DNA from 2 places in the Cupriavidus sp. 01L415 genome. Region 1 is predicted to be linked to the other one. Evidence: predicted binding sites of a transcription regulator. Region 1 holds the regulator's gene; the other holds the start of a gene.
What was found. The regulator FliA, encoded in region 1, starts transcription of late flagellar genes. The targets are predictions, from matches to a motif close to CTAAAGTTTNNNNNNNNNNNGCCGNTA.

Region 1 (3,406 bases):
CCCGCCGCGATCCTCGACCACGCGATCGATGCCACCGATGCGCCGGAAGCGGCGATGCACGCGATGGCAGCGTTCGACGCGATGCCGCAAATGGCATCGGCAGGAGAGTAAGCCTTGAACCTGATGGGCTCCGATCAGGCCGAAAGCCTGCGCCGCATGCTGGCCCCGCGCGTCACCCGGCGTATCGCCGTGGTGGGCAGCGACCCCGGCGCCGGTGCCACCACGGTGGCGCTGGGGCTGGCCAACGCGTTGGCGCTGCAAGGCGAACGCGTGCTGCTGGCGGACGAAGACCGCCACGGCGCCCGCGCCACGCGGCTGGCCGGCGCGACGCCAACCGCGACGCTGGCCGATGTGCTCGCCGGGCGCATGCCGATGGAAGCCGCACTGGGTACGCGGCCGGCCAGCGGCGTCGCGGTGCTGCCGTCGGGCAACGTGCCGGCCAGCGCGAAGCTCGATGGCCAGTCGCTGCCCGGCATGCGCACCGTGCTGATCGACGCGCGCGCGGACGCCGAGGGCGCGCTGTCGCCGATGGCGGGCACGGCGCACAACATCGTGATCGTGATGCGGCCGGAGGCGGCATCGATCACGGCGGCGTATGCCTGCATCAAGCGGTTGCATCACCAGTTTGCCTGCCGGCACTTTCAGCTGATCGTCAATATGGCGGCCACGGAGGCGACGGTGACGGCGCTCGCGCGCAACCTGGCCCGCACGGCGAGCCAGTACCTGGGCGTGGAGGCGGGGCTGGTTGGTTATCTGCCGATCGATCCGCTGGTGATGCGGGCATTGCAGCTGGGCCGCTGCGTCGTGGAGGCGTATCCGGCCGCCGCGGCCACCGGCGCGCTGCGCCATGTTGCCAGCAGCATCGGCGCATGGCCGTTGCGGGAAGACGCGCAACCCCTGGGGGCGGCCGTGGCCGTTCCTGCATAAGCCAAGAACAAGAAGTCGACAAGACCCAGACACTCAGCCAGCCAGTCAGCCGGCATCGCATTGCCGGCACTGGCCCCGAAACAAAGCATTCACCGAGAATTCCACCATGTACACGATTCAGGGAAAGCTCGAACAGGCAGACGTGGTCAAGTCACACGCATCGCTGGTGCGACGGATTGCGTTGCAGCTGGCGGCCAAGCTGCCGGCCAGCGTCCAGATCGACGACCTGATCCAGGCCGGTATGATCGGCCTGCTGGACGCCGCCAAGCGCTATGAAGACAACCACGGCGCGCGGTTCGAGACCTACGCGAGCCAACGCATCCGCGGCGCGATGCTGGACGAGGTGCGCGCCAACGACTGGCAGTCCCGCAGCCTGCGCCAGTTCACGCGCAAGATCGAACGCACGCAGCGCGGCCTGGAGCAGAAGCTCGGGCGCACGCCGATCGATTCGGAGGTGGCCAAAGAGCTTGAGATGCCGCTCGACGAATACCAGGAGCTGCTCAACGAGGTGTACGGCTGCCAGCTGCTGCACTACGAGGACTTCGAGCGGTCCGGCGAGGAGGATTTCCTGGATCGCCATCTCGGCGCGACCGAGGATGCCAATCCGCTCACGGTGCTGATGGAATCGGGCATGCGTGAAGCGCTGATCCGCGCCATCGACAAGCTGCCGGAGCGGGAAAAGCTGGTGCTGTCGCTGTGCTACGACCAGGAGCTGAACTTGCGGGAAATCGGCGCGGTGCTGGAAGTGACCGAATCGCGCGTCTGCCAGATCCGCAGCCAGGCCATTACCCGTCTGCGCAACCAACTGCGCGGATTGCTGTGATGCGGGCGGTCCTGGCAATGGCGGCGGCCGCGGCGTGTGGGTGCGTGCCGGCCCTGGCGGGTGCGCAGGGTTTGACCCGGACCACGCTGGAGACCGGCGGCTCTCGCCACGCGTGGACCTCGTCCACAGCGGGGCCGATGATCGTGAACCGTGGCCAGCGGGCGGTGTCGCCGCCGATCCTGCCAGCCGGTACGGTGCAGCAATCGGAAGGCCTGATCACGTCGGTGCGCTGGCGCTACAGCTTCACGCGCACGCCGCCGATCGACCTGCAGGCGTATCTGTGCAACGCGGATCGCTGCGTGCTGTTGTCCGGGGCCGAAGGAAAAACCGACGCCTTCATGGGCGACGACGCCACCAAGGGCTTTGTGTTCGCGTTCCGCGTACAGGGGCAGGGCGGCATGACGCCCACGCTGCAGGGGCGGAGCAATGAAGTGACGGTGAGCTACCGGTAGGTGCGTTGCAAGGGCGCGATAAGCGCGCCCGACAACGCCGCGCTTCACCAGGGCAGCGAAGCGCCCCGGCCCCAGGAGGTTGCTTCAAAACGAAGCGAAGCGGTCCTGGCTAGACGCGCGGCCGCAGACAGTACAAGTGGTACGGCAAGGCCGCGCAACGACGCCAGGATCGTTTTGAAGCGACCTCTAAGCGTCGACGATGACTTCGAAACCGCCGAAGATCATCCGTTGTCCGTCGAATGGCATCGGGTCCATGCCTTCCTTCACCCGTGGGTCGGCCATCACCGCCTTCATGCCGGCATCGCGCGTTTCGCGCGAGGGCCAGAGGATCCACGCGAACACCACGGCTTCGTCATCCTTGCGTTGCACCGCCATGGTGAACGATGTGACCTTGCCTTCGGGCACGTCGTCGCCCCAGCACTCCACCACCTTCAGTGCGCCATGTTCCTTGAATACCACCGATGCCTTCAGGGCGAACTGGCGGTAGGTTTCCCGGTTGGCCGTGGGCACTGCGATAACGAATCCATCGATATAAGCCATTTGCGGAGCTCCCGTCGATCGAGTCTGGCCACCCTGAGATGGCATGACAGATGACAGCGCGACACATGGAGGCCGGCGCGCTGCACGCGTCTACCTACCATAGTGCATCGCGCTCCCGCATGACGGATGCGGCACGCGGGGCCGGCGGGCGAGTGGCGTCCACGGCATTGCTGCCCCCCAAAACAAAACGGCCGGCGCCACGCACAGTGCGTGACTCCGGCCGTCCTGCCATCCTGCGCCATCCGCCACCGGGGTGGCGGGGCGGATGGATGTTGCTGCCTTAGCCCTTCACGGATTCCAGCGCCTCGTTCAGCGTCTTGCTCGGACGCATCACCGCTTCCAGCTTGGCGACGTCCGGCATGTAGTAGCCGCCGATGTCAACGGGCTTGCCTTGCACATCCGACAGTTCGCCGACGATGGTCTTTTCCTTGTCGGTCAGCGTCTTGGCCAGCGGCGCGAAGGTCTTCGCCAGATCGGCGTCGTCCTTCTGCGCGGCCAGTTCCTGGGCCCAGTACATGGCCAGGTAGAACTGGCTGCCACGGTTGTCGAGCTGGCCGGTCTTCGGCGACGGGCTCTTGGCGTTGTCGAGCAGCTTGCCGGTGGCGGCGTCCAGCGTCTTGGCCAGGACCTTCGCCTTGATGTTGCCCGACTTGATGCCCAGCTC
Region 2 (3,406 bases), on a different contig from region 1:
CGCCGTCCGCCACTGGTTGTCGCGCGCCGTCATCGGCCTGAACCTGTGCCCGTTCGCCAAGAGCGTCTACGTGAAGGATCAGGTTCGATATGTGGTCAGCAAAGCCACCAGGGACGAGGACGTGCTCGATGATCTGGAGCACGAGTTGCGCCTGCTGGAGGAGGCCGATCCTGCCGTCATCGATACGACGTTGCTGATCGTGCCGCATGCGCTGCAGGATTTCATGGCTTACAACGACCTCCTGTATTTCGCGGATCGCCTGCTGCGCAGCCTGCGCCTGCAGGGAACGCTGCAGATCGCGAGCTTCCATCCGGACTACCAGTTCGAAGGCACCGGGCCGGACGACATCGAGAACTACACCAACCGCGCACCGTTTCCGATCCTGCACTTGCTGCGCGAAGACAGCATCGCGCGCGCTGCCGAGGCCTTTCCGGATGCAGCGGATATCTACGAGCGCAACCAGGCCAACATGCGGCGGCTGGGCCATGACGGCTGGCGCGAGTGGATGGCGGGGAAGTCGGACGACAAATCCTGAACGCCACCGGGGACGGCCGCGCCGGAAGGCGGAACATCCTTGCGGCGTGGTGTGATGGAGGGGGAGGTCGGGGCGCGGAAAGTCAGGGTGTCGTGAAGAATCGCTCCTGCATTTCTTCCAACCCCAGCGTTTCCAGTACGTTCTGCAGGCGCTCGGTGGGGCGGCGGCGCGGCAGGTCCTTGTACTGGGCGATGATCAGTTCGTTCTTCATCGAATGTTCCCAGCCCACCAGTTCGGTCACGCTGACCTGATAGCCGTGCGCCTCGAGTTGCAGGCAGCGCAGCACATTGGTCACCTGGCTGCCGAACTCGCGCGTGTGGAGCGGGTGGCGCCAGATCTCCGTCAGCGGGTTGCCCGCCAGCAGCTTGCCCTTGTTCCTGCGCAGCACGCTGGCCACCTCGGCCTGGCAGCACGGCACCAGCACGATGTGGCGCGCCTGCTTGGCCAGCGCAAAGCGGATGGCATCGTCGGTCGCCGTATTGCAGGCGTGCAGCGCAGTGACCACATCCACCGTTGCCGGCAGCGCCGCGGAGGTGATCGAGTCCGCCACGGACAGGTTCAGGAACGACATCCCTTCGAAACCCAGATGCTTCGCCAGCGTCGTCGAGCTGGTGACCAGTTCCTCGCGCGTCTCGATGCCGTAGATGTGCGAATCGTCCTTCAGGTCCTTGAAAAACAGGTCATAGAGGATAAAGCCCAGATATGACTTGCCCGCGCCATGATCCACCAGCGACAGGGTGCCCCGCGCATCTTTCACCTCGCGTAGCAGCGGCTCGATGAACTGGAACAGGTGGTAGACCTGCTTGAGCTTGCGGCGGCTGTCCTGGTTCATCTTGCCGTCGCGCGTCAGGATGTGGAGCGCCTTGAGCAGCTCGATGGACTGACCGGGACGGATTTCGTGCGTGTTGGACATGGGGGAGAAGCCTGCGGCGGGGAAAGCGAAGGCCGACAGTTTACCGAATTCCCGCGCGCCGTCCGTGCCGCGCTCGGTCAGTCAGAGTCGTCACATTTTCCGCAACCCTCCTTTTGTGGGCTCAAGTTCACCTCGTCCGCGCCGATGATGAAAGATCGAAGACAAGCAGAGTTGGCGGCAAAGTCGACGGGTTCTTGCGGAAGAGCCTCGGGCGCAGGCCCAGATCGACAGCCGGCACGTGCAGGAACAGAAGCGGGGACACATGACAGCCGACGCGGGATTACGCCTGGAGCTCAGCCAGCCGGGAGATCAGGTACGGGCGTGCTTTTCGCCGGAGACGGGGCGTCTGCCGCCGGACCGTGCCGCGCTTGAGGCGCGCCTGGAGGAGCACGGGTGGCGGGGGGCGCGGCTCGATCAGGCGGCCGTCATCGCCTTTCTCACCCAATGCCAGCTGACCGACCGGGATGTGGATGCCGTGATCGGCAGCATCCTGGACGGCGCTTTCGAGCTGGAAATCACCGCCGACAAGCTGTCGTTGCTGTTGACGCTGATGCCGCCGGAAGGCGGGCGGCCGATCGCGGTGGAAGATATCGCCGCCGCCGCCGCATCGATGAACGTCGTGGCGTTGCTCGACATGGCGGCCATCGGCGTGGCGCTGGAAGCGGGTAGCTGTGAAGGCCGCGAGATTGCGCGCGGCATGGCAGCCGTGCCGGGCGAAGCTGCGCGGTTCGACAGCCTGGTGCAGCCGCGCAAGCCCGTGCAGGTGGAGAACGAGGACGACCGCGTGGACCTGCGCGATCTCGGGAGCCTGCTGCTGGTCAATCCGGGTACTGCCCTCATGCGCCGCACGCCGGCAAAGCAGGGCAAGGACGGCATGGACGTGCTGGGCAAGGCGATTCCGGCGGAGGTGATGGTAGACACGCCGTATGCCGCCGACCTGACCGGGGTGGCCGTCGATCCCAACAACCCGAACCTGCTGCTGGCCGTGATCGCCGGATCGCCTCGCGTGATGCCCAATGGCGTGATCGTGAGCCCGGTGGTGGATGTGGAAGCCGTCGACCTCCATTCCGGCAACGTCAATTTCGACGGTTCGCTGCGGGTTTCCGGCGACATTCGCACCGGCATGACCGTGCGCGTGACCGGGGACGTGGTCGTCAGCGGCACCATCGAGGCGGCGCGCGTGGAAGCCGGTGGCGACGTCATCGTCAAGGGCGGCATCATCGGCAAGGCCGAGACCGCGCATGGTGGCGATCCCAATGACATCGCGAGCGTACGCACCAAGGGTGCCGTACACGCGCGCTACATCCAGAATGCCGTGGTGGAGGCGGCCACCGAGGTGATCGTCGAATCCGGCATCCGCCAGAGCGATGTCTCCGCCGGTGAGCGCGTGGTCGTCGGCACCCCCACGGGGCAGGGCAGCATCAGCGGGGGACGTACACGCGCGCTGCTGGCGGTCAATACGGCGATCCTGGGCGCGCCGGCCGGCAGTGCCACGACCGTGCAGGTCGGGCTGAATCCGTTTGCCGACGAGCAGAAGGCCGAGGTGGAGGGGCGTCGCCGCAAGGTGCTGGAGGAACAGGCCAAGCTGCAGCAGCTGGTGGCGTTCTTCGCCAAGAATCCCGAGCGTGCGGTGGGCGATATCCGCGAGAAGGCGCGCGCCACCATGTACAAGATCAACCGCGACCTGTTCGAGCTCGATGCCGAGATCGCCAGGCTGGCGGAGCAGATCAAGCCGTCCAACGAGGCCGTGATTGCCGTCAGCCGTCGCATCCACGGCGGCGTGACGCTTCAGGTGGGTCACAAGGTCCTGAAGGTCATGGAGGACAAGTCCGGCGGCCAGGTGCGCGTGGTGGAAGACCGGATCACGGTCACCTGAGTCCCGCTGAGTCCCGCATTTGGCGAGGCCATTGGGCGTGGCGGGGTGACACGAAATGTGACCCGCGCGATGGGCCGTGTGA

Region 2: AC1DOX_RS05060 (DUF342 domain-containing protein) is a predicted target of FliA. The motif match lies at 1,569-1,595, and genes of this name have one in related genera.

The regions. Positions count from the first base shown of each region.
Region 1 is NZ_JBFTSP010000017.1:82,350-85,755, forward strand. Features, by position in the region: gene flhF (flagellar biosynthesis GTPase FlhF) at 1-111, shown strand, start outside; gene AC1DOX_RS21455 (MinD/ParA family ATP-binding protein) at 124-927, shown strand; gene AC1DOX_RS21460 (RNA polymerase sigma factor FliA) at 1,034-1,750, shown strand; gene AC1DOX_RS21465 (flagellar protein FlhE) at 1,750-2,202, shown strand; gene AC1DOX_RS21470 (DUF1428 domain-containing protein) at 2,389-2,742, opposite strand; gene AC1DOX_RS21475 (NADP-dependent isocitrate dehydrogenase) at 3,023-3,406, opposite strand, start outside.
Region 2 is NZ_JBFTSP010000001.1:1,093,687-1,097,092, reverse strand. Features, by position in the region: gene AC1DOX_RS05070 (DUF1415 domain-containing protein) at 1-535, shown strand, start outside; gene AC1DOX_RS05065 (class I SAM-dependent methyltransferase) at 618-1,448, opposite strand; gene AC1DOX_RS05060 (DUF342 domain-containing protein) at 1,711-3,324, shown strand.